4 regions of the Streptosporangium sp. NPDC000509 genome follow, and region 2 is predicted to be linked to each of the others. Evidence: riboswitches for the same ligand, from Rfam matches in the RefSeq annotation. Region 2 holds a riboswitch; each other region holds the start of a gene.
The links. Region 2 has a riboswitch for cobalamin ahead of metE (5-methyltetrahydropteroyltriglutamate--homocysteine S-methyltransferase). Riboswitches for the same ligand answer to the same signal wherever they lie in the genome.

Region 1: it holds a riboswitch for cobalamin, as region 2 does, so the genes downstream of both, ACFY3D_RS25740 (CbtB domain-containing protein) here and metE (5-methyltetrahydropteroyltriglutamate--homocysteine S-methyltransferase) in region 2, are expected to answer to the same signal.
Region 3: it holds a riboswitch for cobalamin, as region 2 does, so the genes downstream of both, ACFY3D_RS18280 (ribonucleoside-diphosphate reductase subunit alpha) here and metE (5-methyltetrahydropteroyltriglutamate--homocysteine S-methyltransferase) in region 2, are expected to answer to the same signal.
Region 4: it holds a riboswitch for cobalamin, as region 2 does, so the genes downstream of both, cobN (cobaltochelatase subunit CobN) here and metE (5-methyltetrahydropteroyltriglutamate--homocysteine S-methyltransferase) in region 2, are expected to answer to the same signal.

What each region holds. Positions count from the first base shown of each region.
Region 1 covers NZ_JBIAYX010000014.1:206,130-213,280, forward strand. The annotation lists gene ACFY3D_RS25720 (tRNA (adenine-N1)-methyltransferase) at 1-480, shown strand, start outside; gene arc (proteasome ATPase) at 686-2,449, shown strand; gene ACFY3D_RS25730 (acyltransferase family protein) at 2,692-3,849, shown strand; gene dop (depupylase/deamidase Dop) at 3,937-5,454, shown strand; cobalamin riboswitch at 5,574-5,704, shown strand; gene ACFY3D_RS25740 (CbtB domain-containing protein) at 5,739-5,933, shown strand; gene ACFY3D_RS25745 (CbtA family protein) at 5,941-6,681, shown strand; gene ACFY3D_RS25750 (histidine phosphatase family protein) at 6,678-7,151, shown strand, end outside.
Region 2 covers NZ_JBIAYX010000035.1:82-7,232, forward strand. The annotation lists partial or broken gene ACFY3D_RS38700 (ketopantoate reductase) at 1-405, shown strand, start outside; gene ACFY3D_RS38705 (hypothetical protein) at 684-1,496, shown strand; cobalamin riboswitch at 1,546-1,759, shown strand; gene metE (5-methyltetrahydropteroyltriglutamate--homocysteine S-methyltransferase) at 1,877-4,111, shown strand; gene ACFY3D_RS38715 (hemerythrin domain-containing protein) at 4,208-5,005, opposite strand; gene ACFY3D_RS38720 (superoxide dismutase) at 5,262-5,864, opposite strand; gene ACFY3D_RS38725 (ABC transporter substrate-binding protein) at 6,085-7,151, shown strand, end outside.
Region 3 covers NZ_JBIAYX010000009.1:180,252-187,402, forward strand. The annotation lists gene glmS (glutamine--fructose-6-phosphate transaminase (isomerizing)) at 1-1,048, shown strand, start outside; gene ACFY3D_RS18275 (tripartite tricarboxylate transporter substrate-binding protein) at 1,142-2,167, shown strand; cobalamin riboswitch at 2,172-2,373, shown strand; gene ACFY3D_RS18280 (ribonucleoside-diphosphate reductase subunit alpha) at 2,486-4,864, shown strand; gene ACFY3D_RS18285 (ribonucleotide-diphosphate reductase subunit beta) at 4,927-5,922, shown strand; gene ACFY3D_RS18290 (mechanosensitive ion channel family protein) at 6,000-7,133, shown strand.
Region 4 covers NZ_JBIAYX010000021.1:115,153-122,303, reverse strand. The annotation lists gene ACFY3D_RS32530 (cobalt-precorrin-6A reductase) at 1-251, shown strand, start outside; gene ACFY3D_RS32525 (precorrin-2 C(20)-methyltransferase) at 317-1,846, opposite strand; gene ACFY3D_RS32520 (precorrin-8X methylmutase) at 1,867-2,493, opposite strand; gene ACFY3D_RS32515 (precorrin-3B synthase) at 2,490-4,139, opposite strand; cobalamin riboswitch at 4,161-4,356, shown strand; gene cobN (cobaltochelatase subunit CobN) at 4,602-7,151, shown strand, end outside.

The sequences.
Region 1 (7,151 bases), on a different contig from region 2:
CGGCGTCAGGACTTCGCCGAGGTCGCCACCAAGAACGTGGAGAAGTTCTACGGCGGTCCGATGAAGCAGTGGCGCCTGGTGGTCGGCGACTTCGTCGAGGCTCTGGACGAGAGCGACGTCGACCGGATCATCCTGGACATGCTCGCCCCGTGGGAATGTGTGGACGCCGCGGCCCGGGCACTCACGCCCGGCGGCGTGATCTGCTGTTATGTCGCGACCACGACCCAGCTCTCACGTACGGTCGAAACTCTGCGGGAGCACGGGAGTTTCACGGAGCCCCATGCGTGGGAGACCCTGGTTCGTGACTGGCATGTCGAGGGACTGGCCGTGCGGCCCGACCACAGGATGGTCGGCCACACCGGGTTTCTGGTCACGGCCCGTCGCATGGCCGACGGGGTGACGCCACCACCTCGACGTAGACGTCCGGCGAAGGGGGCACATGGCGAGGAGTCCGCGACTTCCACGTCTTCCGCCACATGATGACGATTCGGCCACGACGGTCCATCTGAGCGTGACACGGGAGCAGACCTTCGTGTTCTTATACTTCTAGGACTAAAACCCCCAAAAGGGATTAATTACCACGCACTTAATGTAGTCATATGAACACCGCTCAGCCAGGTAAGGGACAGCCCTTAGATGGGTAGGGTTTTGAGTAGTCGGTCTCGACTGGGAAGGAGGTGACGCCGTGGCAGCTCGCGACGACGCTGAAGCTCGTGCCGCGCAGCGCGAACGGGAGGTCGCCGACCTCACAACACAGGTCTCCTTCCTGCAGGAGGAGATCACCGCGTTGCGTCGGAAGCTGACGGAGTCTCCCCGGCAGGCCAGGATTCTCGAAGAGCGTCTCCATGACGTGCAGGCGAACCTCGCGGCCGTAACCGGCCAGAACGAGCGTCTGGTGGCCACCCTCAAGGAGGCCAGAGACCAGATTGTCGCCCTGAAGGAGGAGGTAGACCGGCTGGCGCAACCGCCATCCGGGTTCGGTGTGTTCCTCGAAGCCAGAGAAGACGGCACGGTGGAGGTCTTCACCGGTGGCCGCAAACTCAGGGTGAACGTGAGCCCCGCAGTGGAGGTCGAGTCGCTGAAGCGTGGCCAGGAGGTCATGCTCAACGAGGCGCTCAACGTCGTCGAGGCCCTCGGCTTCGAGGATCTCGGTGAGATCGTGATGCTCAAGGAGCTCCTTGAGGACGGCCGGCGCGCGCTGGTGATCTCACACGCCGACGAGGAGCGGGTGGTGAAGCTCGCCGAGTCGCTGCTGGACCAGCCGATCCGGGCGGGTGACTCCCTGCTGCTCGAACCGCGCTCGGGCTACGTCTACGAGCGCATCCCCAAGTCCGAGGTCGAGGAGCTCGTCCTGGAGGAGGTGCCCGACATCTCCTACGAGGAGATCGGCGGGCTCATGCGGCAGATCGAGCAGATCCGGGACGCCATCGAGCTCCCGTACCTGCACGCCGACCTCTTCCGCGAGCACAAGCTCCGCCCGCCCAAGGGTGTCCTGCTCTACGGGCCGCCCGGCTGCGGTAAGACCCTCATCGCGAAGGCCGTCGCCAACTCCCTGGCCAAGCAGGTCGCGGAGAAGACCGGCCAGTCCGGCAAGAGCTTCTTCCTCAACATCAAGGGTCCCGAGCTTCTCAACAAGTACGTCGGCGAGACCGAGCGGCACATCCGCCTGGTCTTCCAGCGGGCTCGCGAGAAGGCCTCCGAGGGGACCCCGGTGATCGTGTTCTTCGACGAGATGGACTCGATCTTCCGGACCCGAGGCTCGGGCGTCTCCTCCGACGTCGAGAACACCATCGTTCCCCAGCTCCTGTCGGAGATCGACGGTGTCGAGGGTCTGGAGAACGTCATCGTGATCGGCGCCTCCAACCGCGAGGACATGATCGACCCGGCGATCCTGCGGCCGGGCCGCCTGGACGTCAAGATCAAGATCGAGCGGCCGGACGCCGAGGCGGCCAAGGACATCTTCTCCAAGTACCTCATCCCGGAGCTCCCGCTCCACGCCGAGGATCTCTCCGAACACGGCTCCAACCGCCAGGAGACGATCTCCGGCATGATCCAGCGGGTCGTCGAGCGGATGTACACCGAGAGCGAGGAGAACCGCTTCCTCGAGGTGACCTACGCCAACGGCGACAAGGAGGTCCTGTACTTCAAGGACTTCAACTCCGGCGCGATGATCCAGAACATCGTCGACCGGGGCAAGAAGATGGCGATCAAGCAGTTCCTGGAGACCGGCCAGAAGGGCCTGCGGATCCAGCATCTGCTGGCGGCCTGCGTGGACGAGTTCTCCGAGAACGAGGACCTGCCCAACACCACCAACCCCGACGACTGGGCCCGCATCTCCGGCAAGAAGGGCGAGCGGATCGTCTACATCCGCACCCTCGTGACGGGCAAGCAGGGCACGGAGGCCGGACGCTCCATCGACACGGTGGCCAACACCGGTCAGTACCTGTAACCACGTGTGACCGGCGGCGCGGTTCCCCTCGTGGGGCCGCGCCGCCGGCGTCGCCATGTCTGCCGCAACACACTCGACAGCCTGTGGCTTTTGTCGCGTTTAAACCTTTTTGTCCTCGGGAGGCCGGCTCTCCTTTCACAGCCGCCCCAGAAATGGCCGGAAATAGACAGCCGTCACGGGGAACCCGAATGATCGAGACGCCGTCCAAGTGGCGTGCGTGAACATTCCGGTCCGGCCGCCCGGTGAACGGCACGGGGTCTCGCGAGGCGCTTCGGGGAAACGGCCGCCTCGCCGAACTCGATCTCCTGCGCTTCCTCGCCGCCATCGCGGTGCTCGCCTTCCACTACTTCATCGCCTTCGCCTCGGTGTGGGGCGACCGCCCTGCCGAACTGTTCCCGGCGATCTCCACCGTCTCCGGGCTCGGCATCCTCGGCGTCGAGCTGTTCTTCATGATCAGCGGGTTCGTGATCCTGATGAGCATCTGGGGGCGGAGCCTGGGGGCGTTCGCCCTTTCCCGGCTGGTGCGGCTCTACCCCGCCTACTGGGTCAGCGTGGCCGTCACCGCCGCGGTGTACGGGCTGACCGCCGCCACGGCCCTGGACCCCAAGCTCAGCCTCGGCGAGTACGGGATCAACCTCACGATGCTCCAGCGGGCCCTCGGCGTCTACGACGCCAACGGTGTCTACTGGTCGCTCTGGGTGGAACTCCGCTTCTACGTACTGATCTCGATCCTGGTGATCTTCGGGGTGACGCTCAACCGCTGCCTGGTCTTCATGGGCGTCTGGCTGCTGGCGGCCGGGTTCTTCGCCGGGAGCGACGAGGCGTGGGTCGAGCTCGTGATCATGCCCAAGTACGCGGCGTACTTCGTCGGCGGCATGGCGTTCTTCCTGATGACGAGGTTCGGTCCCAGGCTCGTCCTGTGGTGCCTGGCCGGGATCAGCGGCGGCCTGGCCGTGAGCGCGGCGATCGACCGGGTGGCCGGGCGCGTCGAGAAGGTCGGCTACGCCGCGATGCCCGTGCCCGAGTGGGCCGTTGTCGCCACCGTGGTCGGTTTCTACGTGCTCATGGCCATGGTGGCGCTGGGATGGCTGGGATGGCTGCGCTGGCGCGGCCTGGTCGTCCTGGGCGCGCTCACCTACCCGCTCTACCTGTTCCACACCCCGGCCGCGGTCCTGATCGTCCCCGCGCTGCGGGACGTGCTGCCGCCCCCGCTGACCGCCCTGGTCACGGTGCTGGCCGCGACGGCGTTCTCCTATCTGGTGTACCGGGTGGCCGAGCGTCCGCTTCAGGAGTTCGTCAAATCCGTGCGGCGGAGAAGGGCCGCATCCCCGTCCTCGTCGCAGCTCCCCGCGCTCTCCTCGATCCCCCTCGCAACGGGCGAAAAGGCTTCGGTGCCATAACTGTCCGACCACCGGGCATAGTGAAGGGTCTAGGGTCGGGAATAGATACCACGGAGAGAAACAGTCCCTGACGAACAGAGGGTGCGCATGACGGTACGGCGGGTGATGGGCATCGAGACCGAATACGGCATCTCCGTGCCCGGACAGCCGGGGGCCAACGCGATGGTGACCTCCTCTCAGGTCGTGAACGCCTATCTGGCGGCCTCGGCCGCCAGGGCACGGCGCGCGCGATGGGACTTCGAGGAGGAGAACCCGTTGCGGGACGCACGGGGGTTCGACCTCGCGCGGGAGGTGGCGGACCAGAGCCAGCTGACCGACGAGGACCTCGGCCTGGCGAACGTGATTCTCACCAACGGGGCCCGGTTGTACGTGGACCATGCCCATCCCGAATACTCCACACCCGAGTGCACCAATCCTCGGGCGGCGGTGATCTGGGACAAGGCGGGCGAACGGGTGATGCACGACGCGGCGGTTCGCGCCTCGGCGATGCCGGCCAACGCCCCGATCCAGCTCTACAAGAACAACACCGACAACAAGGGCGCCTCCTACGGCTGCCATGAGAACTACCTCATGCGCCGGGCCACCTCGTTCGCCGACATCGTCAGGCACCTGACGCCGTTCTTCGTCTCCCGGCAGGTCGTCACCGGCGCGGGCAAGGTCGGCATCGGTCAGGACTCACGGGGCGAGGGCTTCCAGATCAGCCAGCGGGCCGACTTCTTCGAGGTCGAGGTGGGGCTGGAGACGACGCTCAAGCGGCCGATCATCAACACCCGGGACGAACCCCACGCCGACCCGGAGAAATACCGTCGCCTGCACGTCATCATCGGTGACGCCAACATGTCGGAGATCTCGACCTACCTGAAGCTGGGGTCCACCGCGCTCGTCCTGGCGATGATCGAGGACGGCTACTTCACCCGCGACCTCGCCGTGGACAACCCCGTCCAGGCCCTGCGCGCGGTCTCACACGACCCCACGCTCAAGTACGAGATCTCCATGCGCGACGGCCGCAAGCTGACGGCGGTACAGCTCCAGATGGAATACCTGGAGCTCGCGCGCAAGTATGCCGAGGAGCGCAGCGCCAACGGCCTGGACGAGCCCACCAAGGACATCCTGGAGCGCTGGGAGTCGGTCCTCACCCGTCTGGCGGAGGATCCGATGCAGCTGTCCGGCGAACTCGACTGGGTGGCCAAGCTGGAGCTTCTGGAGGGATACCGGACCCGTGACGGCCTTCCCTGGTCGCATCCGCGTCTGCAGCTCGTCGATCTCCAGTACTCCGACATCCGTCCCGACCGAGGACTCTACAACCGGCTGGTCGCCCGGGGCCGCATGCAGCGCCTGGTCACCGAGGAGGAGGTGCAGAGGGCCATCGAGGTGCCGCCCAACGACACCCGGGCCTACTTCCGAGGCCGCTGCCTGAGCCAGTACAGCGAGTCGGTGGCCGCGGCCTCCTGGGACTCGGTCATCTTCGACATCCCCGGCCGTGAGTCGCTGCAGCGCGTCCCCACCCTTGAGCCGCTGCGCGGCACCAAGGCCCACGTGGGCGAGCTGTTCGACCGCTGCCGTACCGCCGCTGAGCTGGTGACGGCGCTCACCGGCGAGCAGTGACGTCCTGAGCGGGGCCTGAGAAGGGCCTGAGAGGGGGAGGCGGCCCGGCCGGGCCGCCTCCCCCTCTTCGCGCCTACCGGATCCCGTCAAACCGGACACCTGGATTGACGGGGGACGGAGAATCGGGATACGTTCCGGGTGCTTTGTGGCGGTGCGAGGGAAATCCGGTGAAATTCCGGTGCGGTCGCGCCACTGTAATCCGGCCCGCGAGGGCCGGGAGCCAGGTCACACTCGACCGCCACCGACCTACGAAAAGGGACGCGTCAATCCCGGAGGAGGTGGCCGTGAGCCAGATCTCGGCACCGCACACCCAGCCCATCCCATGGCACTCGCTCACCCGCTGGCTGCTCGCCGTACCGGTGCTGCTGCTTCTCGCCTATCTGGTCACCTTCGACCAGGGGGCGATCTCCCAGGCGGGAAACTACCTGCACGAACTCATGCACGACGGGCGTCATCTGCTCGGCGTACCGTGCCACTGAGCCGCAGGTGATCTCCAAACTCATCGTCCGGGGCCTCGTCGCCGGACTGCTCGCAGGGCTGCTCGCGGCCGTCTTCGCCTACACCGTCGGCGAACCACGCATCGACCAGGCCATCGCGCTCGAGGAGGCGGCCGCGGCCGCCTCCGCGGCCGAACCACACGACGACACCGGGACCGCCGCCCACTCCCACGACGAGGAGGAGGCCCTCGTCAGCAGGGACGGGCAGCATTTCGGGCTCTTCCTCGCCCTCGGCCTGTACGGCCTGGCGATCGGGGGACTGTTCTCCCTCGTCTACGCGGCCGTACGCGGCCGGGCGGGACCTCGCTCGGAACCGGTGCTCGCGGTCACGCTCGCCGCCGCCGCGTTCACCTCCGTCGTCCTCATCCCTTTCATGAAATATCCCGCCAACCCACCGGCGGTCGGTGACCCGGAGACGATCGACCAGCGCACTGTGCTCTATTTGGTCGCCGTGGCCATCGGGATCCTCGCCGTCGCCGCAGGCACCGCCGCCCACCGCTACGCCTCGCGGAGTGAACCGTGGGTGCGCTGGCTGTCGGCGGGCGCCGCCTTCCTGGTCCCCGTCGTCGCGGCCTGGATCCTCCTGCCGGAGATCTCGGAGGTGCCCCAGGGCTTCCCCGCCGATCTCCTGTGGGACTTCCGGATCGCCTCGATAGGAACCCAGGCGGTCTTCTGGGCCGGTGTCGGCGCGCTCTTCGCCTTCGCCGCCCGCAGGCGCGGCCCGGTGTGACGACCCCCTCGGGGGTCACCCGCCTGCTCCTGGTCTGCCACGCCTCCACCTCGGCGACGGCGCGGGCCGCGTTCCCCGTCGACGAACCACTCGACGAACGCGGCCTGCGCCGGGCCGAGAGGATGGCGCGGGACTTCGGCCCCGGTCCCGCGGCCTGCCCGGCCGAGCTGCGCTGCGTCCAGACGGCGGCGGCGCTCGGCCTGCGGGCGGAGCACGACCCGCTGCTCGCCGACTGCGACCACGGCCGCTGGAGTGGCATGACGCTCGGCGAGGTCGAGGCCGCGGAGCCCGAGGCGCTCGCCTCCTGGCTCGGCGATCCGGGCGCGGCGCCGCACGGCGGGGAGTCGATCACCGCGCTCCTCGCCAGGGTTTCCGGCTGGCTCGCCGTCCGTACTCCCGGCAGGGCCGTCGCGATCACCCATCCGGCGGTCATCCGTGCCGCGGTCGTTCACGTCCTCGGCGCCCCCGCC
Region 2 (7,151 bases):
GGCTGGCTGTGGATTCACTTCGTGTTCGACGCGGGCCTGCACTCACAAGGCCTGAGACTGGGCTCGTTGTCCAAGCTGATAGGGGCGACGGACGACCTGCGCGAGGCGCTGCTGGCCATCCGCGAGCTTCTGCCGCTCCTCCAGGCGCGCGGTGTCGACCTGCGACGTCACCGGGGCGGTGCGCTGCTGTTGCGTGCGCCCACCTGGCTGACGGCCCCCGTGCTCGCCTGGCTGACCGCTCATGTCGCGCTCGCGCGCGTGAATTTCGCGGCGCACTCCGATCCCGACGCCGAGGAGCCGCGTGAGGTCTGCCGGGACACCCTGGCCGAAGCACGACGGTTGGGCATCTCGGTACCGCGACTGGAAGCGGCGGAACCGCACTTCGCCCGCGAGATGACGGACTGAGTGAACGGCCACCCATAACAGCGGAGTACGGGCAACCGGCCGCGCTTCACTTCGGCCGACAACCGGGGCGACCAGGACACGGGCCGGCATCGGCACCACGCCGACTCCGCAACGGCGAGAGCCCGGTCACAACCGTCCTCCGCCCGCGTAACGGCGCCGGACCGTGCCTTCCGGAGTGCGCCAGGAGACCCAAGTTATTTGACGAACGGACTTCGCCGTACCGAGAGCGCCTGGATGAACCCTTCAGGGCGGCGGAGCGTCCCTTAGGTGTGAAGAAATTGCTTTTGACCATTGCGGTGCTTGCGTCGTTGTGCGCCTGCGGCCAGTCCGGTGCCGGTCCGGCACTCACAGTGGCCGGAAGCGAGACGATCGTGTTGCCGCGGGCCGATCAGCCCAAAGCGCATCGGCCCACCCTGGAGCGGCTCAAGCGAGAGGCGGCGTCGTCGGGTCGGCCTTTGGAAGAGGTCGTCAAGCGGTACGCGACCCAGGTGGCTGCTACCTCGTCGCCCAAGCCGACGGACTTCGAGGGTTACGACCCCGCGGTGACCGACCCGGGCGTGACGATCGACGGCATTCCCTACGCCGAGCTGGTCGACCTTGGGACCGTCGCCAGATCGGAGGGCATCTCCTACGAGGAGGCCATCGACCGCTTCGGCTCACAGTCGTCCAACAGTCAGGTGATCGACAAACTTAATACGGAGTTTCCCGACGAGATCTCCGGCGTCAGGTACGTCGACGACCAGCGAGGGCTGCGCGTCGGCTTCAAGGGGCCCATCCCGACTCGCGCGATCGAGCTGGCCAGGACCCTCCCCGTGGAGGTCACCCTGATCGGCGGCAAGGGATTCTCGGCCGCGGAGCTCCGGCGGGCCCAGGACACGGTCGTCTCCTGGCTCCAATCCCGTCCTGAGGTGGCCACGATGACGACGCACCCAGATGACGAGACCGGCCACGTCAAGGTCACAGTTCAGCCGAAGATGATGCCGGACGATGCGGAGGAGTTCAAGCGTGGGCTTCAGCTCCCGCAAGTGGACAATCCGCACATCACCATCGAGGTCACGCTCTCCGCCGAATCGGTCGCCGTTCGCCCGTAGTGAGCCACCGATGCGCACACGACTGGGCCCGAACGGTGGCCGGGCCGTTAGGATCTCGGGTGTGGATGGTTCGCCCGTCTCCTTCGGGGGGCGGGCGTCGTAAGAGGGAACCCGGTGTGAATCCGGGACTGCCCCGCAGCGGTAAGCAGGAACGACCGCCGTCACAAGCACTGGGCGCGTGCCTGGGAAGCGACGGCCAGTAGGTCATGCCTCAGGCATGGTGCCCGCGAGTCCGAAGACCTGCCTCCGCCCGCGTGCCGCTCGGCGCGCGGTGGTCCGCGGCCTCGTGGGAGGGCCTGGGACGCGCTCGCCGGGGCCTGCTCCGCGTTGCGTTTCTCTCTCCCGCCTGGCCGCATACTGGCGAGACGAGGGAAGTTGCCATGAGGACGACCGTTTTGGGCTACCCGCGCATCGGCGCGCATCGGGAGCTCAAATTCGCCACCGAGGATTTCTGGGCCGGCACGATCGGCGCCGACGAGCTGGAGGCGACCGCCGCGTCGCTGCGTGGCTCGGTCTGGACCGAGCTGCGTGACGCGGGCCTTGATGCGATCCCGTCGAACACGTTCTCGTTCTACGACCAGGTGCTCGACACCACGGTCATGATCGACGCCGTGCCCGCGCGTTACCGCGACCTCACCGGGCTCGACCGGTACTTCGCGATGGCGCGAGGCACCGCCGAGCTTCCGCCCCTGGAGATGACCAAGTGGTTCGACACCAACTACCACTACATCGTTCCCACGCTGGCGTTGGACACCCGGTTCCAGCTGGCCGGAGGCTCGGCCGCCAAGCCCGTGGCCGAGTATCTGGAGGCCAGGAATCTGGGGATCGAGACGCGGCCCGTGCTCGTCGGCCCGCTCACCTATCTCCTGCTGGCCAAGGCCGCGCCGAACTCGCCTGAGGGATTCACCCCGCTCGACCTGTTGGACTCCCTGGTGGAGACCTACGCCGAGCTGCTGGAACGGCTGGCCGGTGCGGGCGCGCGGTGGGTGCAGTTCGACGAGCCGATCCTGGCCCGCGACCTCGGGGCCCGGGAGATCGACGCGCTCGGGCGGGCCTACCGGCGGCTTGGCGGCCTGTCCAGCCGTCCGAAGATCCTGCTCGCCACGTATTTCGGCGCCGTCGGTGCGCAGGCGCTACGGATGGTCGCCTCCACCGAGGTCGAGGCGATCGGGCTCGACTTCGTCGCCGGACCCGGCAACCTGGAGGCGGTGGCCTCGGCCGGCGGGCTGGCCCGCAAGACCTTGGTCGCCGGCGTGGTCGACGGCAGGAACGTGTGGCGCGCCGACCCCGCGCGGGTGAAGTCGACGTACGCGGTGCTGCTCGGGTTCGCCGACACGGTGGAGCTGAGCAGTTCCTGTTCACTGCTGCACGTTCCGGTCGACCTCGACAGTGAGACGGCGCTGGACCCGGCGGTCCGGGCGCGGCTGGCGTTCGCCCGGCAGAAGGTCGCCGAGCTGGTCGGTCTCGCCGCCGATCTACGCTCCGAGAACCCGTCGGCCGTGAAACCCCCCGCCGTACCGGCCGATCCCGACGTCCGGGCCCGGCTGGAGGCTCTTGGTGACGCGCGGCGAGCCGATCGGGCGGTCCGGTTCGCGGCGCAGCGGGCCAAACTGGGATTGCCCGAGCTGGCCACGACGACGATCGGCTCGTTCCCGCAGACCGCGGAGATCCGCAAGGCCCGCGCGGACCGCAAGGCGGGACGGATCGACGAGAACGCCTACGTCGAGGCGATGCGCGCCGAGATCGCCCGCGTGATCATGCTTCAGGAGGAGCTCGGCCTGGATGTGCTCGTCCACGGCGAGCCCGAGCGCAACGACATGGTCCAGTACTTCGCCGAGCGACTCGACGGCTACGCCGCCACCGACCACGGCTGGGTCCAGTCGTACGGTTCCCGCTGCGTGCGCCCGCCGATCCTGCACGGCGACGTCTCCCGCCCCGAGCCGATGACGGTGGAGTGGGCCTCCTACGCCCAGTCGCTCACGTCCAGGCCGGTCAAGGGCATGCTCACCGGGCCGGTGACGATGCTGGCCTGGTCGTTCGTCCGCGACGACCAGGCTTTGACACACACCGCACGCCAGGTCGCCCTGGCGCTACGTGACGAGATCACGGATCTGGAGGCCGCCGGGATCGGGATCATCCAGGTGGACGAGCCGGCGCTGCGCGAGCTCCTGCCGCTCCGCAAGGACGAGCAGGAGGTCTATCTGGCCTGGGCGGTCGGGGCGTTCCGGCTGGCCACCTCCGGCGCCGCCGACTCCACCCAGATTCACACCCACATGTGCTACTCGGAGTTCGGCGAGATCATCAGCCCGATCGCCGACCTGGACGCCGACGTCACCAGCGTCGAGGCCGCCCGCTCCCATATGGAGCTGTTGCCCTACCTGACCGAGGTCGGCTACGCCAACGGCATCGGCCCCGGCGTCTACGACATTCACTCACCGCGCGTCCCGACCGCCGAGGAGATCGAGGACAACCTGCGCAACGCCCTCCAGGCCGTTTCGGCCGACCGTCTGTGGGTCAACCCCGACTGCGGGCTGAAGACCCGCGGCTACCCCGAGACGCGAGCAGCCCTGGCCAACATGGTCGCCGCCGCCCGAGCTGTCCGAGCGGATCTCTGATCAGTGCCGCTTCCCGGCCCGAAGCCCTGCTTCGGGCCGGCGTTCAGGAAGCTTCCTGGCCACACACCGCATGATCGCGTTCAAGTCATCGACAGCTCACCCCCGGGGAGTGAACTGGGCCAGGTCGTAGATGCCGAGGCTCTTCTCGATGTCGGCCACCTGGTTGACGACGCCTGCGAATCCGGCCGTACCGAAACGGCGGTGTTCCTCGTCTTCGAAGATCTCGCCCAACTCGGCGAACTGCTTGGCGGAGACGACTTCGCGCAGGGCGGGGAAGACGACGGTGTCCTCGCGCGCCTCGTGCGGTTCGTACATGCGGATGAAGGCGGCCATGTCGGCGACCAGGGCGCGGCGGGCCCGGGCGGACGGCGTCGCGACGCCGGTCGTGCCGGTGGCGTTCAGGATGCGGCCGGTCACCGTGCGTCCGCGCCGATGTTGCTGGAGCAGCACCGCGACGGTGCCGGTGAGCTTGCCGGCCTTGACCAGCGGCGGGAAGACGTACTTCTCTTCCAGGCGCTCGTGGTACTCCTCGATGAAGGAGCGGATGAGACCCGCCGAGGCGTGCAGCGCCTGGGCCGGTACGGCCTGGCCGCCGTCGATGCGCCGGATCCCGTCCCGGTAGATGAGCAGGATGCGCTTGAGCACGCCGTGCTCGCGCATCAGATCCTCAGGTGGGGTAACGGGTTCGATCTGCTCGGCCGGAGCGGAAGGCGTCGGCGAGGTGGCGTAGGAGACGTTGGTGGTATGCGTCCCGCAAGCCGTCAGCGCTGATCCGAAAACCACCACGACCGGCAGGCCAAGCAACTCGCGCCGGTGCACAGGCGGCCTGTCGGCGCACGTCTGGTCGTCCCGTCCCACCGGCCGCATCCCGAGCCCCCAATTCATCTGCCGCATGCCCGCGCATCACGGGCATGCCCGGGTTCAGGCGATCCGATACGACGAATCGGGTAATGCCTGATCAAGGCCCCGATCAGGGGACGATCTGCCAGGGGCGCATCATCTCGGTGTTCTCGTGGCCCCCATGACGCTCCCAGGAAACCGGGTGATGACGTGGGAGGCGACTATCTGGATGTGCAGGGGGCGGCGCCCGGCCGTCCGGTTGGACCATTCACCAAGGAAGGACGGACGGTCGGGCGCCGCGGTCATGGGGTCAGGCGCCCTTGGCCGCGTCGAAGCGGGCGATGACGTCGTTCCAGTTGATCAGCGACCACAGCTTCTCGACGTAGTCGGGGCGCACGTTGCGGTACTGCAGGTAGTAGGCGTGCTCCCAGGCGTCGAAGACCAGCAGCGGGGTGGTGTTCATGCCGACGTTGCCGTGGTGGTCGTAGACCTGCTCCACCACCAGGCGCCGGCTCAGCGGTTCCCAGGCCAGGATGCCCCAGCCCGATCCCTGCACCGTCGCGGTGGCGGTGGTGAGCTGCTTTTGGAAGGCCTCGAAGGAGCCGAAGTGCTCGGTGATCGCCTCGCCGAGCACTCCGTCGGGGCGGTCGCCTCCGTCGGGGGAGAGGTTCTGCCAGAAGATCGAGTGCAGGACGTGCCCGGACAGGTTGAAGGCGAAGGTCTTCTCCAGCCCGACCAGCCCGCCGAACTCGCTCTTGTCGCGCGCCTCGGCCAGCTTCTCCAGGGTGTCGTTCGCGCCCTTGACGTAGGCGGCGTGGTGCTTGGCGTGGTGCAACTCCAGGATCTCCCCGGTGATCGCGGGCTCCAGCGCCGCGTAGTCGTAGGGCATGTCCGGAAGGGTGTATCGGCCCACAGTGATCTCCTTGTTGCGCCAGACCTTATCGCGATTAGTTCGCAACAACAATAACAATGCAACTACTTATGAGGTGTGCCGTGTGCTCCACCTCGCACGGGAGGCCCCCTCCGGCCATCGCCGGCCTGATGCAGCTTGCTGGCAATTGCAACTTATGTGCAGAATGTGGTGCTTTGATGCACAACGATCGTTTGATCTCGAACCTCCGGAGACTCACCACATGAGCCGCCCGCCCCGCATCACCCCGACCATCTGGCGGCAACGCGCCACCGAAGGCGGTACCCCGATCATGAGAAGACTGCTCGTCCTGGCAGTCGCTCTGACGCTGACCGCCTGCTCACCGGCTCCCGCCACTCAGGGGACCGGCCAGAAGGCCGAACAGGCGGCGCCGCAGGCCGGTTTCCCGGTCACGGTGGAGAACTGCGGGCGCGAGCTCACGTTCGACAAGCCGCCCGCCAAGGTGGTGACCGGCTACCACCCCTCCCTGGAGACCCTGCTCGCGCTCGGTCTGGGCGATCAGGTCGCCGGGCGCACGAACTTCTCCGAGAGCCCGTTCCTGCCGGGGCAGCAGGAGCAGTACGCCAAGATCCCGGAAATCTCCGGCACGATCATGCTGCCGCAAAAAGAGGTCATGCTCTCCCAGGGCGCGGACTTCGTCCTGGACAACGCGATGGCCGGCTTCGACGCCGCCGGCGGTTACGCCACCGTGGAGGAGCTCGACGCGGCCGGCTCTCCGGTGTACATCCTGGGCGGCTGGTGCAGCCCCGAGGAGGTGCTGAAGTTCACCATCGACGACACCTACACCGACCTGCGCAACCTCGGCGCCATCTTCGGTGTCCCCGACCGCGCCGACGCGCTGATCGGCGAACTTCAGGGCAGGCTCGCCGACGTCACCAAGCGCGTCGCCGGCCGCAGCCCGGTCAAGGTGCTGGCCACCGACGGCGGCAAGGGACCGGTCAACGCCTACGGCGGCTCGGGCATCACCCACCAGATGATCACCGCCGCCGGTGGGACGAACGTGCTGGCCGACGTCAAGGGCGACTACACCGAGGTCAGCGCGGAGAAGGTCAGCGCCGCCCAGCCCGAGGCCGTCCTGATCAGCGACTACTCCACCCTGCGCGGCGAGGACATGCCGAGCTCACCGGCCAAGGCCGCCGAGGCCTTCGCCATCGCCAAAAACAGCCCCGCCGCCAAGGAGCAGCGCTACCTCGCGCTTCCGGTGGCGGCCCAGCACCCCGGCTACCGCAACATCCTGGCCATCGCCGACATCGCCCGTTTCCTGCACCC
Region 3 (7,151 bases), on a different contig from region 2:
GCAGCCCGACACGGTGGCCAGGACGCTGCGCGGGCGGCTGGACGACCGCTTCCACATCGCCCACCTGGGCGGTCTCAACATGGACGCGCGGGAGAGCCGCTCGTTCCGCCGAGTGAAGATCATCGGCTGCGGTTCCGCGTACTACTCGGGCCAGATCGGCGCGCAGCTCATCGAGGAACTGGCGCGCATCCCCGCCGACGCGGAGCCGGCGAGCGAGTTCCGCTACCGCAACCCGGTGGTGGAGGCCGACACCCTCTACGTGGCGATCAGCCAGTCCGGCGAGACCTACGACACCCTCGCCGCCGTGCAGGAGCTCAAGCGCAAGGGCGGCCGGGTGCTCGGCATCGTCAACACGGTGGGCAGCGCGATCGCCCGCGAGTGCGACGGCGGCGTCTACCTGCACGCGGGCCCCGAGGTCTCGGTGGCGAGCACCAAGGCGTTCACCTCGACCGCCGTGGCCTTCGCGCTGCTCGCGCTGCACCTGGGCCGGGTGCGCGACCTGTCTCCCGCCGACGGCCGCAGGATCTGCGACGGCCTGCGCAGGCTGCCGGACCAGATCAAGGAGATCCTGGCGCTGGAGCCGCAGATCAAGGAGCTGGCGGGCAAGTACGCCGAGTCGCCGAGCATGATGTTCGTGGGCCGGGTGAGGGGCTATCCGGTGGCCCGCGAGGGCGCGCAGAAGCTCAAGGAGATCTCGTACGTGCACGCCGAGGCCTATCCGGCGAGCGAGCTGAAGCACGGGCCGTTGGCGCTGATCGGCCCGGACATGCCGACGGTGGCGATCGTTCCCGACGACGAGCTGCTGGACAAGAACCTCACCACGCTGGGTGAGATCCGCGCCCGGGGCGGCCGGGTGCTCATGGTGGGCCACCGCGACGCCGACCCCAAGCTCGCCGACGACTGCGTCGTGGTGCCCAAGAACGAGACCGAGCTGGACCCGATCCTGCTCTCGATCCCGCTGCAGCTCTTCGCCTACCACGCGGCGGTGGCCCTGGGCCGCGACGTCGACAAGCCCAGGAACCTGGCCAAGAGCGTCACGGTGGAGTGAGCCCCGCGCCCTTTCCCTCCCCCCCCGTCTCGTCACAGATGGTGATGGAGTACTAACCTTTGGTATAGGGGGTTCTTGGGGGAAGGGGCGCTTATGCGCCGTAGGGGGTTTTTCGCGCTGGCGGCGGGGGTGCTGCTCGCCGCGGGGTGCGGCGCGAACGACGCCGGCTCGGTGGTGAAGCGCCTGCTCGTCCTCGAACCGACCATCGACGGCCACGGCTGGGACAGGATCGCGGGCAGGCTGGCGACCGTCGCGGTCCAGGCGGGACTGGCGCGTACCGCGATGGCCGTCGAGCGGGGCGGCGCCCTGGGCTCCGCCCCTCGCGACGCGTTCGGCGCCTTCGGTGCCTTCGGCGGCCCCTTCGCGCGAGAGGGCAGGCTGCTCGTCACCGCGATGCCGATGGTGGCGGCCGCGGAGATCGCCAACACCGTCGCCGTGGTGAACGCCGCCACCCCCATCGCCCGCCTGGTCGGCGACTGGGCGGTCCTGGTCGTCCCCGCCGACTCCCGCCTGCTGACCTTCGAGGACTTCGCCGCGGGGTTGCGCCGGAACCCGGCGGGGCTCGCGGTCGGCGGCCGGTCGGAAGGGGGCTCCGAGCACGTGCTCTACGGCATGATCGGCAAGTGCCTCGGGGTGGACACCCGGCTGCTGGAGTATGCCGGATACCTCACCCCCGAGGACGCCGTGGAGGCGCTCCAGGTGGGCCAGGTGGCGGCCCTGCTGGGATCGGCGCGTGCCCTGCGCTCCGAGATCGCCGCGGGCCGTATGCGGCCCCTGGCGGTCTCCTCCGGCGACCGGATCGACGGGATCGACGCGCCGACGCTCAGGGAGGTCGACGTCCGGCTGGAGTACAGCGACTGGTGCGGCCTGCTGGGGCCCAAGGACATGAGCCCGGAGGACAGGGACGCCGCGATCGCCCTGTGCGACAGGCTCGACGCCGCGCCACGCTGGCGCTCCCTGTGCGCGGCCCACGGCTGGAGCCGGGTCTACCTCAGCGGCGACGACTTTCGCCAGTGGCTCGCCACCGAGACGGCCCGCGCCCGCGGTGTGCTTCACGAGCTCGGACTGCTGAAGTCCTCCGACACAACTTGTTGGGGTAGTTGCGTCAGGCGCCCCTAGATGTAGGATCCTGCTCGTTGCTGGTTCGCCCCGCGGGGGGCGAGGCAAGAGGGAACCCGGTGAGATTCCGGGACTGCCCCGCAGCGGTGAACGGGAACGAAAGCCGTCATTGAGCACTGGGTGATCCATACCTGGGAAGCGACGGCCGGTAGGCATGCGCGTTGCGCCCGTGAGTCCGAAGACCTGCCGGTGACGTGAATGTCCAGGGCCTCGTGGGAGGGCCCGCGGAACGAGGCGATCCGGCGTGCCCGGGATCGCTCGCGGACGCGTGCCATCCGGCGGAGCCTGGGGCGAGTCCGATCGAGCGAGGGGCACCAGGTGACACAGGCATTGGCGGAGACCGCGACGGGGAGCACGGCGGCGACCGCGACGGGCGACAGCGGCGTCGAAGGCGCGGTGGTGGCCGCGACGGGCCATGGCGGCACGGGAAACACCGGGAACGCGCAGAGCGCCGCGGTGGCCGCGACGGGCGACGACGGCGCCGGGAGCGTCGGGAGCGCCACGGACGCCCGCAGGCTGGCCATCGACGAGGCCGCCGCCCGGGTGATCACCGATCCCGAGAACTCCAGGGTCGCCGCCGCGATGCTGGCCGAGCTGATCGCCGACGAGGCCGCCGAGCACGGCGTCCGCGCCTTCTCCGAGTCCGTCACCGCGACCCACGAGGCGGGGCTGGTCGCCGACGGGCTCGCGAGGTTCGTGTCCGCCCACGCCGCGGTCCTGGACGCGCTGGTCGATCCGGAGGCGGACGCCAGGTTCGAGTACTTCGGGCTGCGCACCGTCTACGACCGCTACCTGCTGCGCCACCCGAGGACCCGCAAGGTCCTTGAGCGCCCGCAGCACTTCTTCCTGCGGGTGGCCTGCGGCCTGGCCGAGACCGTCGAGGAGGCCGCCGAGCTGTACGCGCTCATGGCCACCCTGTCCTACCTGCCCAGTTCGCCCACGCTGTTCAACTCGGGCTCGCGCAGGCCCCAGCTCTCCTCGTGCTTCCTGCTCGACTCGCCCCGCGACGAGCTGGAGTCCATCTACGAGCGCTACGGGCAGGTCGCGCGGCTGTCGAAGTACGCGGGGGGCATCGGGATCGCCTGGACCAGGGTCCGCTCGCGGGGCTCGCTGATCCGGGGCACCAACGGACACTCCAACGGCATCGTGCCCTGGCTGCGCACGCTCGACGCCAGCGTCGCCGCGGTGAACCAGGGAGGCCGCCGCAAGGGCGCGGCCTGCGTCTACCTGGAGCCCTGGCACGCCGACGTCGAGGAGTTCCTGGAACTGCGCGACAACACCGGCGAGGAGGCCCGTCGCACGCACAACCTGAACCTGGCCAACTGGATCCCCGACGAGTTCATGCGCCGGGTCGAGGCCGACGGCCTCTGGTCGCTGTTCGACCCCAAGGAGGTCCCGCACCTCACCGACCTGTACGGCGCCGCGTTCGACGACGCCTACCGGGCCGCCGAGGCCGAGGGCCGCTTCACCCGGCGGATTCCCGCCCGCACCCTGTACGGGCGGATGATGCGCACGCTCGCCCAGACCGGCAACGGCTGGATGACCTTCAAGGACGCGGCGAACCGTACCTCCAACCAGACGGCGAGGCCCGAGAACGTCATCCACCTGTCGAACCTCTGCACCGAGATCCTGGAGGTCACCGGCGACGCCGAGACCGCCGTCTGCAACCTCGGCTCGATCAACCTCGCCGCCCACCTGTCAGGGGACATCGAGGACGGGATCGACTGGGCGCGGCTGCGCGCGACGGTCCGTACCGCGGTGCGGTTCCTCGACCGGACCATCGACCTGGGTTTCTATCCGACTCCCGAGGCGGAGGCGGCCAACCGGCGGTGGCGTCCGATCGGGCTCGGCCTGATGGGCCTGGCCGACGTGCTGTTCGCGCTGCGGCTGCCGTTCGACTCGCCGCGCGCGCTGGAGCTGTCCACCCGGATCTCCGAGGAGATCGCGCTCGCCGCCTACCGGACCTCCTCGGACCTGGCCGTCGAGCGTGGCCGCCATTCCTCGTACGAGGAGACCAGGGCCGCCGCCGGGGTGCTGCACCCCGACCACTACGGGGCCGCGACGTCGGCCGCGTGGACGGAGCTCAGGGGGCGGATCGCGGAGACCGGCCTGCGCAACTCGCTGATGATCGCGATCGCGCCGACGGCCACGATCGCCTCCATCGCCGGCTGCTACGAGTGCATCGAGCCGCAGGTCTCCAACGTCTTCAAGCGCGAGACCCTCTCGGGGGAGTTCCTCCAGGTCAACCGCTATCTCGTCCGTGACCTCCAGGCCCGCGGCCTGTGGACGGCGCCGATCCGCGACGCGATCAAGCGCGCCGACGGCTCGGTCCAGGACATCCCCGAGATCCCCGCCGACCTGCGGCTGCTCTACCGGACCGCCTGGGAGCTGCCGCAGAAGGCGCTGATCGACCTGGCCGCCGCGCGCACCCCGTACATCGACCAGTCGCAGTCGCTGAACCTCTTCATGGCCACGCCGACCATCGGCAAGCTCTCCTCGATGTACGCCTACGCGTGGAAGTCGGGCCTGAAGACCACCTACTACCTGCGCTCGCGCCCGGCCACCCGGATCGCGCAGGCCACCGTGGCGGCCCCGGCGGAACGGGCCGCGGCCGAGCCCGGGGCGGTGTCCGAAGTCGTGTCCGAGGCCGTCGCCTGCTCCCTGGAGAACCCCGAGTACTGCGACGCCTGCCAGTAGCCGTCCGGTCCGTCGACACCCCTCAGCAGTCCTCAGCAGCCTTCAGAAAGGCGATTCTTCCGATGTTGCTCGACCCCGGCATGGATCTCACCCTGCGGCCGATGCGCTACCCGGAGTTCTACGAGCGCTACCGGGCCGCGATCCGCAACACCTGGACGGTCGAGGAGGTGGACCTCACCTCCGACCTGGCGGACCTGGCGAGGATGACGCCCGAGGAGCGTCACCTGATCAACCGTCTCGTGGCCTTCTTCGCCACCGGCGACTCGATCGTGGCCAACAACCTCGTCCTCAACCTCTACCAGCACCTCAACGCCCCCGAGGCGCGCCTGTATCTCAGCAGGCAGCTGTTCGAGGAGGCGGTGCACGTCCAGTTCTACCTCACCCTGCTGGACACCTACCTGCCCGATCCCGACGAGCGGGTCAAGGCGTTCGCCGCGGTCGAGCACATCCCCTCGATCCGCGACAAGGCGGAGTTCTGCTTCCGCTGGATCGACTCGCTCGGCGGGCTGACCCGGCTGGAGACGAGGGAGGACCGGCGGGCGTTCCTGCTCAACCTGATCTGCTTCGCGGCGTGCATCGAGGGGCTGTTCTTCTACGGGGCCTTCGCCTACGTCTACTGGTTCCGCTCCCGGGGCCTGCTCGGTGGCCTGGCCACCGGGACGAACTGGGTCTTCCGCGACGAGTCCATGCACATGGAGTTCGCCTTCGGCGTCGTGGAGACCGTACGGGCCGAGGAGCCCGACCTGTTCGACGACAAGCTCGTCGAACAGGTCACCCGGATGATCGAGGAGGCGGTCGCGGCGGAGCTGGCCTTCGCGGCCGACCTGTGCGGTGACGGCCTGCTGGGGATGGGCGTGGACCAGATGCGCCGCTATCTGGAGTACGTGGCCGACCAGCGCCTGGTCAGGCTCAGGATGCCCGTCAGGTACGGCACGGCCAACCCGTTCGCGTTCATGGAGTTGCAGGACGTGCAGGAGCTGGCCAACTTCTTCGAACGCCGGGTTTCCGCCTACCAGGTAGCCGTCGAAGGGAATGTCACGTTCGACGAGTCCTTCTGATTAGCTGTGGTCCGGCAAGAGAACGACGAGGCAGAAAGACGTCGAGGGGGACGCCTCACGTGTCCAGCTGGATCATCATGATCGTTTCCATCCTCGCCGCCGTCGTGGCGGTGGAGGTGGTGCGACGGGTGTTGCGCTCGCGGCTGATCGGCGAGAAGTGGGTTCTCGCCGGTCCGCTCGTGCACCGCTGCGCCTGGCCGGGATTCGCCACGGCCGCCGTGGCGACGGCCCACACCATCTACGAACCTGAGATGGTGGAGGGCGCGCTCAGCCAGGTGATCGACCGCGCTCTCAGCCTGGCGATGATCGGGTGTGCCACCTGGCTGGTCATCCAGGCCGCCTACGCGGTCACCGACGTGGTGCTGGAACGCCTGATCGCCGTCGAGGGCGAGGCCAACCGCAGGGCCCGCCGCATCCGCACCCAGATCACCCTGGTCCGCAGGGTCGCCTCCGCGGTGATCATCGTGCTCGCTCTGGGCGCGATGCTCTTCACCTTCCCGCAGGTGCGGGCGCTGGGAGCCGGACTTCTCGCCTCGGCCGGTATCGCCGGGGTCGTCGTCGGCATCGCCGCCCAGTCGACCCTGGGAAACATGCTCGCCGGGCTCCAGCTGGCCTTCAGCGACGCGCTCCGCCTGGACGACGTCGTGGTGGTGAAGGGGGAGTGGGGCCGCATCGAGGAGCTCAGCCTGACCTACGTGGTACTGCGGCTGTGGGACGAGCGACGGCTCGTCCTGCCGGTCTCCTACTTCACGGCGAACCCGTTCGAGAACTGGACCCGGCACAGCAGCCGGGTGATCGGTCACGTGATGATCCGGGTCGACTGGTCGGTGCCGGTGGACGAGTTGCGCGCCGAGCTCTACCGGGCCCTGCGCGAGCACCCGCTCTGGGACCAGAAGGACTGGACCCTGCAGGTCACCGACACCCTTCCCAACGGGCTGCTTGAGCTGCGCGCGCTGATGAGCGCCGCCGACTCCGCCAGCGCCTGGGATCTCAAGTGCGACATGCGCGAGCACATGGTGGCCTTCGTCCGCGACAGGTATCCCGAGGCGCTGCCCCGCTTCCGGGTCGAGACCCCACCCCCGTCCGCGACCGTTCCCGGGACGCTCACCGGCCTGATGGGCGCGGGGCTCATGTCACGCGGCCTGGGCGGGGACGCCGGCGAGCGGGACGGCTTCGCCCAGCGGGGCGGAGACCAGCCGGATCCGGTCTGAGACGACAGGCAGACCGGA
Region 4 (7,151 bases), on a different contig from region 2:
TGATGCGCGAGCACCGGGTGGAGGTGTTGGTCACCAAGGACAGCGGTGGTGAGATGACCACCGCGAAGCTGTTCGCCGCCCGTGAGCTCGGGGTGCCGGTCGTGATCGTACGCCGTCCGCCGCTGCCCGAGGGGGTGGTCTCGGTGGGGACCGTCGAGGCGGCGCTCGCCTGGCTGGAGAGTGTGAGCGGTCCCGGTGGGGGTGCGGGTGCCGGTTCGGGGCGTCGGGCCCGGCACGCCGGCGAGCGGTGAAGGCCGGACTCGCCCTCACCGCGTGACGGCTCCTCGACGACTGAGGAGGAGCCGTCACGTCCGGGTCAGGCGGGGTAGCGGCGAGGGGTGAACACCACCCGTTCGCCGTCGGCTCGCTCGACCACCCGCGTGGTGGACGAGCCCACCAGCAGCAGGCAGCGCATGTCGATCGCTCCGGGATCCAGGTCGCCGAGGGTGGTGACGGTCATGTGCTCGTCGGCCCCGCCGACGTCGCGGCCGACGACCACGGGGGTCTGCGGCGCGCGGTGCTCGAGCAGCAGGTCCCGCGCGGCGGCCACCTGCCAGGTACGGCTCTTCGAGGCCGGGTTGTAGAGGGCCAGGACGAGGTCGGCCTTCGCCGCGGCGCTGATCCGCTCGGCGACCACCTCCCAGGGTTTGAGCAGGTCCGACAGCGACAGCACGCAGTAGTCGTGGCCGAGGGGCGCACCGGCCCTGCTCGCCACCGCGTGCGCCGCGGTCAGGCCGGGCAGCACCCGTACCGGCACGTCCGCGAACCTCGGCTCGCACGCCACCTCCAGCACCGCGCTGGCCATCGCGAACACCCCGGGGTCGCCCGAGGAGACCACGGCCACCCTCGACCCGGCCGCGGCCAGTTCCAGCGCGTGCGCGGCCCTCTCGGCCTCCACCCGGTTGTCGGTGGGGTGGCGGCGCTGGCGCGGGTTGGGCGGGACGCGGTCCAGGTAGGGGCCGTACCCGACGAGTTCGTCGACCTCGGCGAGCGCCTCCTGCGCCTGCGGGGTCAGCCACGGACGCCCGGCGGGGCCGAGTCCCACCACGACCACCTCGCCGCGCGCCCTCGCCTCGCCCGGGGTCTCGGCTACGGCGGCGGGCGCGGGGCTCGACGCGTTGACGGGGCTGTTGACAGGGCTGGGGATCAGCGCCAGCGAGAAGTACGGGACGCTGCCGGGGTCGACCTCGGCCAAAGGCGCCAGGCGCTGCTGCCCGGTGGTGGCGCGCTCGACGTACCAGGCCTCGTCGAGACGCCCGGCCTCGGCCAGCGCGTCGCGGACCTTGGTGAAGGTACGGCCGAGTTTCAGCACCGCGGCCGAGTCGGTGGCCGCCAGGCGCTCGGCGAGCACCTCGGCGGGGAGCGTCCCCGGCAGCACGGTCAGGACCTCGTCCCGCTCGACCAGCGGGCGGCCCAGGACCGCCGAGGCGCCGCTCACCGACGTCACGCCCGGCACGACCTCGGTGACGTAGCGGTGCGACAGACGCTTGTGCATGTGCATGTACGAGCCGTAGAAGAGCGGGTCGCCCTCGCACAGCACCACCACGTCGCGCCCGGCGTCCAGATGGGCGGCCAGCCGCACCGCGCAGGCGGCGTAGAAGTCGTCGATCGCCCCCTGGTAGCCGCCGGGGTGGTCGGTGGTCTCGGTGGTGAGCGGGTAGATGAGCGCCTCCTCGACCTGCCCCTGCCGCAGGTAGGGAGCGGCCACCGAGCGGGCGATGCTGCGGCCGTGGCGGGCACTGTGGAAGGCGATCACGTCCGCCTCGCCGATCAGGCGGGCGGCCTTGACGGTCACCAGCTCGGGGTCGCCGGGGCCGAGTCCCACGCCCCACAGCCGTCCGGTCACGCGTGTGCTCACGTCGTCGCTCACTCCTCCTCGCTCGCGATCGCGTTGACCGCGGCGGCGGTCATCGCGCTTCCGCCCCGGCGTCCGTTCACGACGAGGTGTTCCAGCCTCGCCGGGTGCTCGGCGAGGGCCTGTTTGGACTCGGCGGCGCCGATGAAGCCGACCGGGACGCCGAGTACGGCGGCCGGGCGGCCCGCGCCCTCCTCGACCATCTCCAGCAGCCGGAACAGCGCGGTCGGCGCGTTGCCGATCGCGACCACCGAGCCCTGGAGCCTGTCGCGCCACAGTTCCAGTGCCGCGGCGCTGCGGGTGGTGCCCAGCCGCGCGGCGAGCTCCGGCACGCGGGGGTCGCCGAGGGTGCAGATCACCTCGTTGCCCGCGGGAAGGCGGCGCCGGGTCACCCCCGAGGCGACCATCGTGGCGTCGCAGAGCACCGGGGCGCCCGCCTGGAGCGCCTCGCGCGCCGAGGCCACGACACCGGGCGACCAGCGCAGGTCGCTCACCAGGTCGACCATCCCGCAGGCGTGGATCATACGGACCGCGACCCGGGCGACGTCTGCGGGCAGGCCGTCCAGGTCGGCTTCCGTGCGGATGGTGGCGAAGGAGCGGCGGTAGATCTCCGCGCCGTCGCGGACGTAGTCGATCACATTTCCCCTCTGGCGGCCGCCACCGCGGCCGCGGTCTCCTCGATGCCGGAGCAGGTCAGGGCGGTGCCGTCCAGTTCCAGGCGGTAACCGTCACCGGTGGCGATCACGTCCGCGACCCGTCCCCTCGGGCGGCCGCAGCGCCTGGCGCAGCCCGCCCAGTGCACGGGGAGCGTATCGGTGCCCGGCCCCATCGTGGACGGCGGGGCCATGCCGAGTTCGCTCCCGGCCGGTGAGGTCGTGGACGGTTCGCCCTTGGACGGCGGCTCACTCCCGGGTGGCGAGGTTGCGGACGGCGGGGCCATGCCGATGGCGGTGGCGGCGTCGGCCTGGACGTCGGCGAGGGATTTGGCGCAGCCGGGGCGGCCGGTGCAGGCCGTCACACCGATCCAGGGGGAGGCGGGGTCGACGACCAGCCCGGCGGCCTCCAGACGGGCGGCCGTGCCCGTGACCTCGGCGCGGTCCAGGCCGGGCAGGACCACACCGCGCCATGGCGTGAGCCGGATCTCCCCGCCCGAGGCGGCGTCGGCGAGCAGCAGTGCCTGCGCGGAGGTCAGCCGCCCCAGGGGGATCGCCACCCCGAGCGCCACCCGCGTGCCCTCGTTTCCTGGACCGTCCGTGTCCCTGTCTCCGTGGCCTGCGGCCTTTCCGGGACCTGTCTCTCCGGTGACGCCGGTTCGGTTCCCTCGCCGGTCCGTGCTCTCGATGACGCCGACCGGCCCGGAGGTCACGACGTGCGGTCTCACCGGTTCGAAGGGGGGCGTGTCGGGGAGTCCGAGAGCGGTTCGCACCCGGGTGGCGATCCGGGAGGGCCCGTCGGGAAGTTCGGCGATCCGCCAGGCGGTGACGTCCCGGGTGGCCAGTTCGTCGAGGAACGCCTCGGCGGCGGCGAGCAGGACGGTCACGGCTTCGTCGAGCGGTACGCGCAGGCCGGTGTCGGTTCCGGCGAGGAGCAACGCGGCCTCGTCCGGTGCCGTGGGCAGGATCGTGGCGTCCGCGCCCAGGCCGGCCACGTCTCCCCGTCCGTCGTCGAGGGCGAACATGAACCGTCCCGGCAGGGTGGCGAGGGCCGGGCGAGCACACAGCCGTCGATCCAGCTCGCCGACCAGAGGGGTGATGTCGGCGATCCCACAGCCGTTCGTTTTCGTGCCGTTCGGAGCATCCCCGCCGCTCGGTCCGCTCGGCCTGCTTGGCTCGTCGATTCCGCCTGGTTGGGCGGGTCCGGTTGGTTTGTTTGGTCTGCCGAATTTGTTTGGTTCGGCCGATCCAGCCGGTCTGCCGGGGTCGTTTGGTTCGGCCGGTCCGTCCACTCCGGTCAGCGGGGAGGCGAGGATGTTGCGGATGCGCTCGTGTGTCGCCGAGGGCAGCAGGCCCGCTCTCGCCATCCGCGCGGCGAATCCGTTTTCCGGACCGCTTCCGGGATTCTCCGGCCCGAGACCGCGCACCTGGACGTTCGCCCGGGAGGTGAGCTCGATGACGCCGTTGCCGTACGCCGTGGCGGCGTCGGCGAGTTCTCGCAGCTGGGAGGGGGTGAGACGACCTCCGGGTACGCGGACGCGGGCCAGGCCGCCGTCCGCGGCGGGGTGGACCTGGAGGGCCCCGGGGCACGCGTCGAGCCGCGATCGTCCGGAAAAGTCGGCAATGGACACTCAGAGGATGTTAATGCCAGTTTCTTGCAATGACCCGGACTGCCGTAGTGTCATCGATGGCGACGGCAAGGGAGGAAGCCGGTGTGAATCCGGCGCGGTCCCGCCACTGTAACCGGGGAGCGAACCCCACCCGGGCCACTGTCCGACGAAGGACGGGAAGGCCGGGGTGAGCACCGATCCGGGAGCCAGGAGACTCCAGCCGTCGTGGCCGACGACGACCCGGGGCGAGGACCCCGAGGGAGGAAGCTCCGTGCGCTTTTCGCCGTTCCCCCGTCACACCGCGACATCGCCGTTCCCCCGCTACGACGCGGCATCGTGGTCTTCCCATTACGACGCGGCATCGCGGTCGCCGCATCACGGTGTCACACCGCCGTTCCCGCGTCACACCGCGACGTCGCCGCTCTCCCGCCGCATCGCGGCTCCCGCGGGCCGTACCGCCACTCCTCTGCTGGAGTGTGGCGCGTGATCCTGCTGCTCTCGACCTCCGACACCGACCTGCTGAGCGCCCGCGCGAGCGGCGCGGACTACCGGCTCGGCAACCCCGCCAGACTCACCGCCGCCGACCTCCCACCGCTGCTGGAGGGCGCCGACCTGGTCGTGGTCCGCCTGCTCGGCGGGCGCCGCGCCTGGGAGGAGGGGCTGGACGCGCTGCTCGCCGGACCCCGGCCCGTCGTCGTCCTCGGCGGCGAGCAGGCGCCGGACGCCGAGCTGATGGAGCTGTCCACCGTGCCCGGCGGGGTCTGCGCCGAGGCGCACGCCTACCTCGCCCACGGCGGCCCGGCCAACCTGACCGAGCTGCATCACTTCCTGTCCGACACGCTGCTGCTCACCGGCCACGGGTTCGCCGCGCCCGAGCCCACCCCCACCTGGGGAACGCTCGCGCGCGAGACGCGCGGCCAGGACGGACCCGTCGTCGGGGTGCTCTACTACCGGGCCCACCACGTGGCGGGGAACACCGCCTTCGTCGAAGTGCTCTGCTCGGCGATCGAGGACGCGGGCGCGCGGGCGCTGCCGGTGTACTGCGCCTCGCTGCGCACCGCGGAACCCGGCCTGCTGGAGGTCCTGCGCACGGTGGACGCCCTGGTGGTGACCGTGCTCGCCGCGGGCGGCACCCGCCCGGCGACCGCGTCGGCGGGCGGGGACGACGAGGCATGGGACGTCGGCGCGCTCGCCGAGCTGGACGTGCCGATCCTGCAGGGGTTGTGCCTGACGAGCAGCCGGGCCTCCTGGGAGGAGAACGACGACGGCCTGTCCCCGCTGGACGCCGCCACCCAGGTCGCGATCCCCGAGTTCGACGGACGGATCATCACGGTGCCGTTCTCCTTCAAGGAGATCGACGAGGACGGGCTCACCGTCTACGTGGCCGACCCCGAGCGGGCCTCGCGGGTGGCGGGCATCGCGGTGCGCCACGCCGCGCTGCGGCACATCCCGCCCGCCGAGCGGCGGCTGGTGCTGATGCTGTCGGCCTATCCCACCAAGCACGCGCGCATCGGCAACGCCGTCGGCCTGGACACCCCGGCCAGCCTGGTACGGCTGCTGGCCGCGCTCCGCGAGCGCGGTTACGACATCGGCGCCGAGGACGAGCTGCCCGGGGTGAGCGGGCAGGACGGCGACGCGCTCATTCACGCGCTGATCGCCGCGGGCGGGCAGGACCAGGACTGGCTCACCGAGGAACAGCTCGCGGGAAACCCGGTGCGCATCGCGGCGAGCCGGTACGCCGAGTGGTACGCCACCCTCCCCGCGGACCTGCGCGCCCGGATGGAGGAGCACTGGGGCCCGGCGCCCGGCGAGCTGTTCGTGGACCGCTCACACGATCCCGAGGGCGAGATCGTGCTGGCCGCGCTGCGTTCCGGCAACGTGGTGGTCATGGTGCAGCCGCCGCGCGGCTTCGGCGAGAATCCCATCGCGATCTACCACGATCCCGACCTGCCGCCCAGCCACCACTACCTGGCCGCCTACCGCTGGCTGGCCGACGGCTTCGGCGCGCACGCCGTGGTCCACGTGGGCAAGCACGGCAACCTGGAGTGGCTGCCCGGCAAGTCGGCGGGCCTGTCGGCCTCCTGCGGCCCGGACGCCGCGCTCGGCGACCTGCCGCTCGTCTACCCGTTCCTGGTGAACGACCCGGGCGAGGGCACCCAGGCCAAGCGCCGCGCCCACGCCACCCTGGTCGACCACCTCGTCCCGCCGATGGCCCGCGCCGACAGTTACGGGGACATGGCCAGGCTGGAGCAGCTCCTCGACGAGCACGCCTCCATCGCGGCGATGGACCCGGCCAAGCTGCCCGCGATCCGCGCCCAGATCTGGACGCTCATCCAGGCCGCCAGGCTCGACCACGACCTCGGGGTCGCCGACCGTCCCCACGACGCCGAGTTCGACGACTTCCTGCTGCACATCGACGGCTGGCTGTGCGAGGTCAAGGACGTTCAGATCCGCGACGGCCTGCACGTGCTGGGAGCCGCCCCCGAAGGGGGGCCGCGCGTCGACCTGGTCCTGGCCATGCTCCGCGCCCGGCAGATGTGGGCGGGTGGCGAGGCGCTCGTCGGGTTGCGCGAGGCACTGGGCCTGGCCGAGGACGGCAGCGCGGGACGGATCGGTGTCGACGACGCCGAGACCCTGGCCCGAGCCCTGGTCGAGGCGATGGAACACCGCGGCTGGGACCCGGCCGCGGCAGGGGAGGTGACCGCCGAGGTCCTGGGCCGGGCCGACGACACCGGCCGCGACGACGCCGGCGCCTCGGCGGGCCCGGCCGGAGTGACCGGCCGGGGCGGCGGATCCGGGGTGCCCGCCGCGGCCGACGTACGCGGTGCGAACCTGGGGGAGGTGGAGCGGATCCTGCGGTTCGCCGCCGTCGAGGTCGTGCCCCGGCTGGCGCGCACCACCGACGAGATCGACGCGATCCTGCACGCCCTCGACGGCGGCTACGTGCCCGCCGGGCCGAGCGGTTCGCCGCTGCGCGGGCTGATCAACGTGCTGCCCACCGGCCGCAACTTCTACTCGGTCGATCCCAAGGCC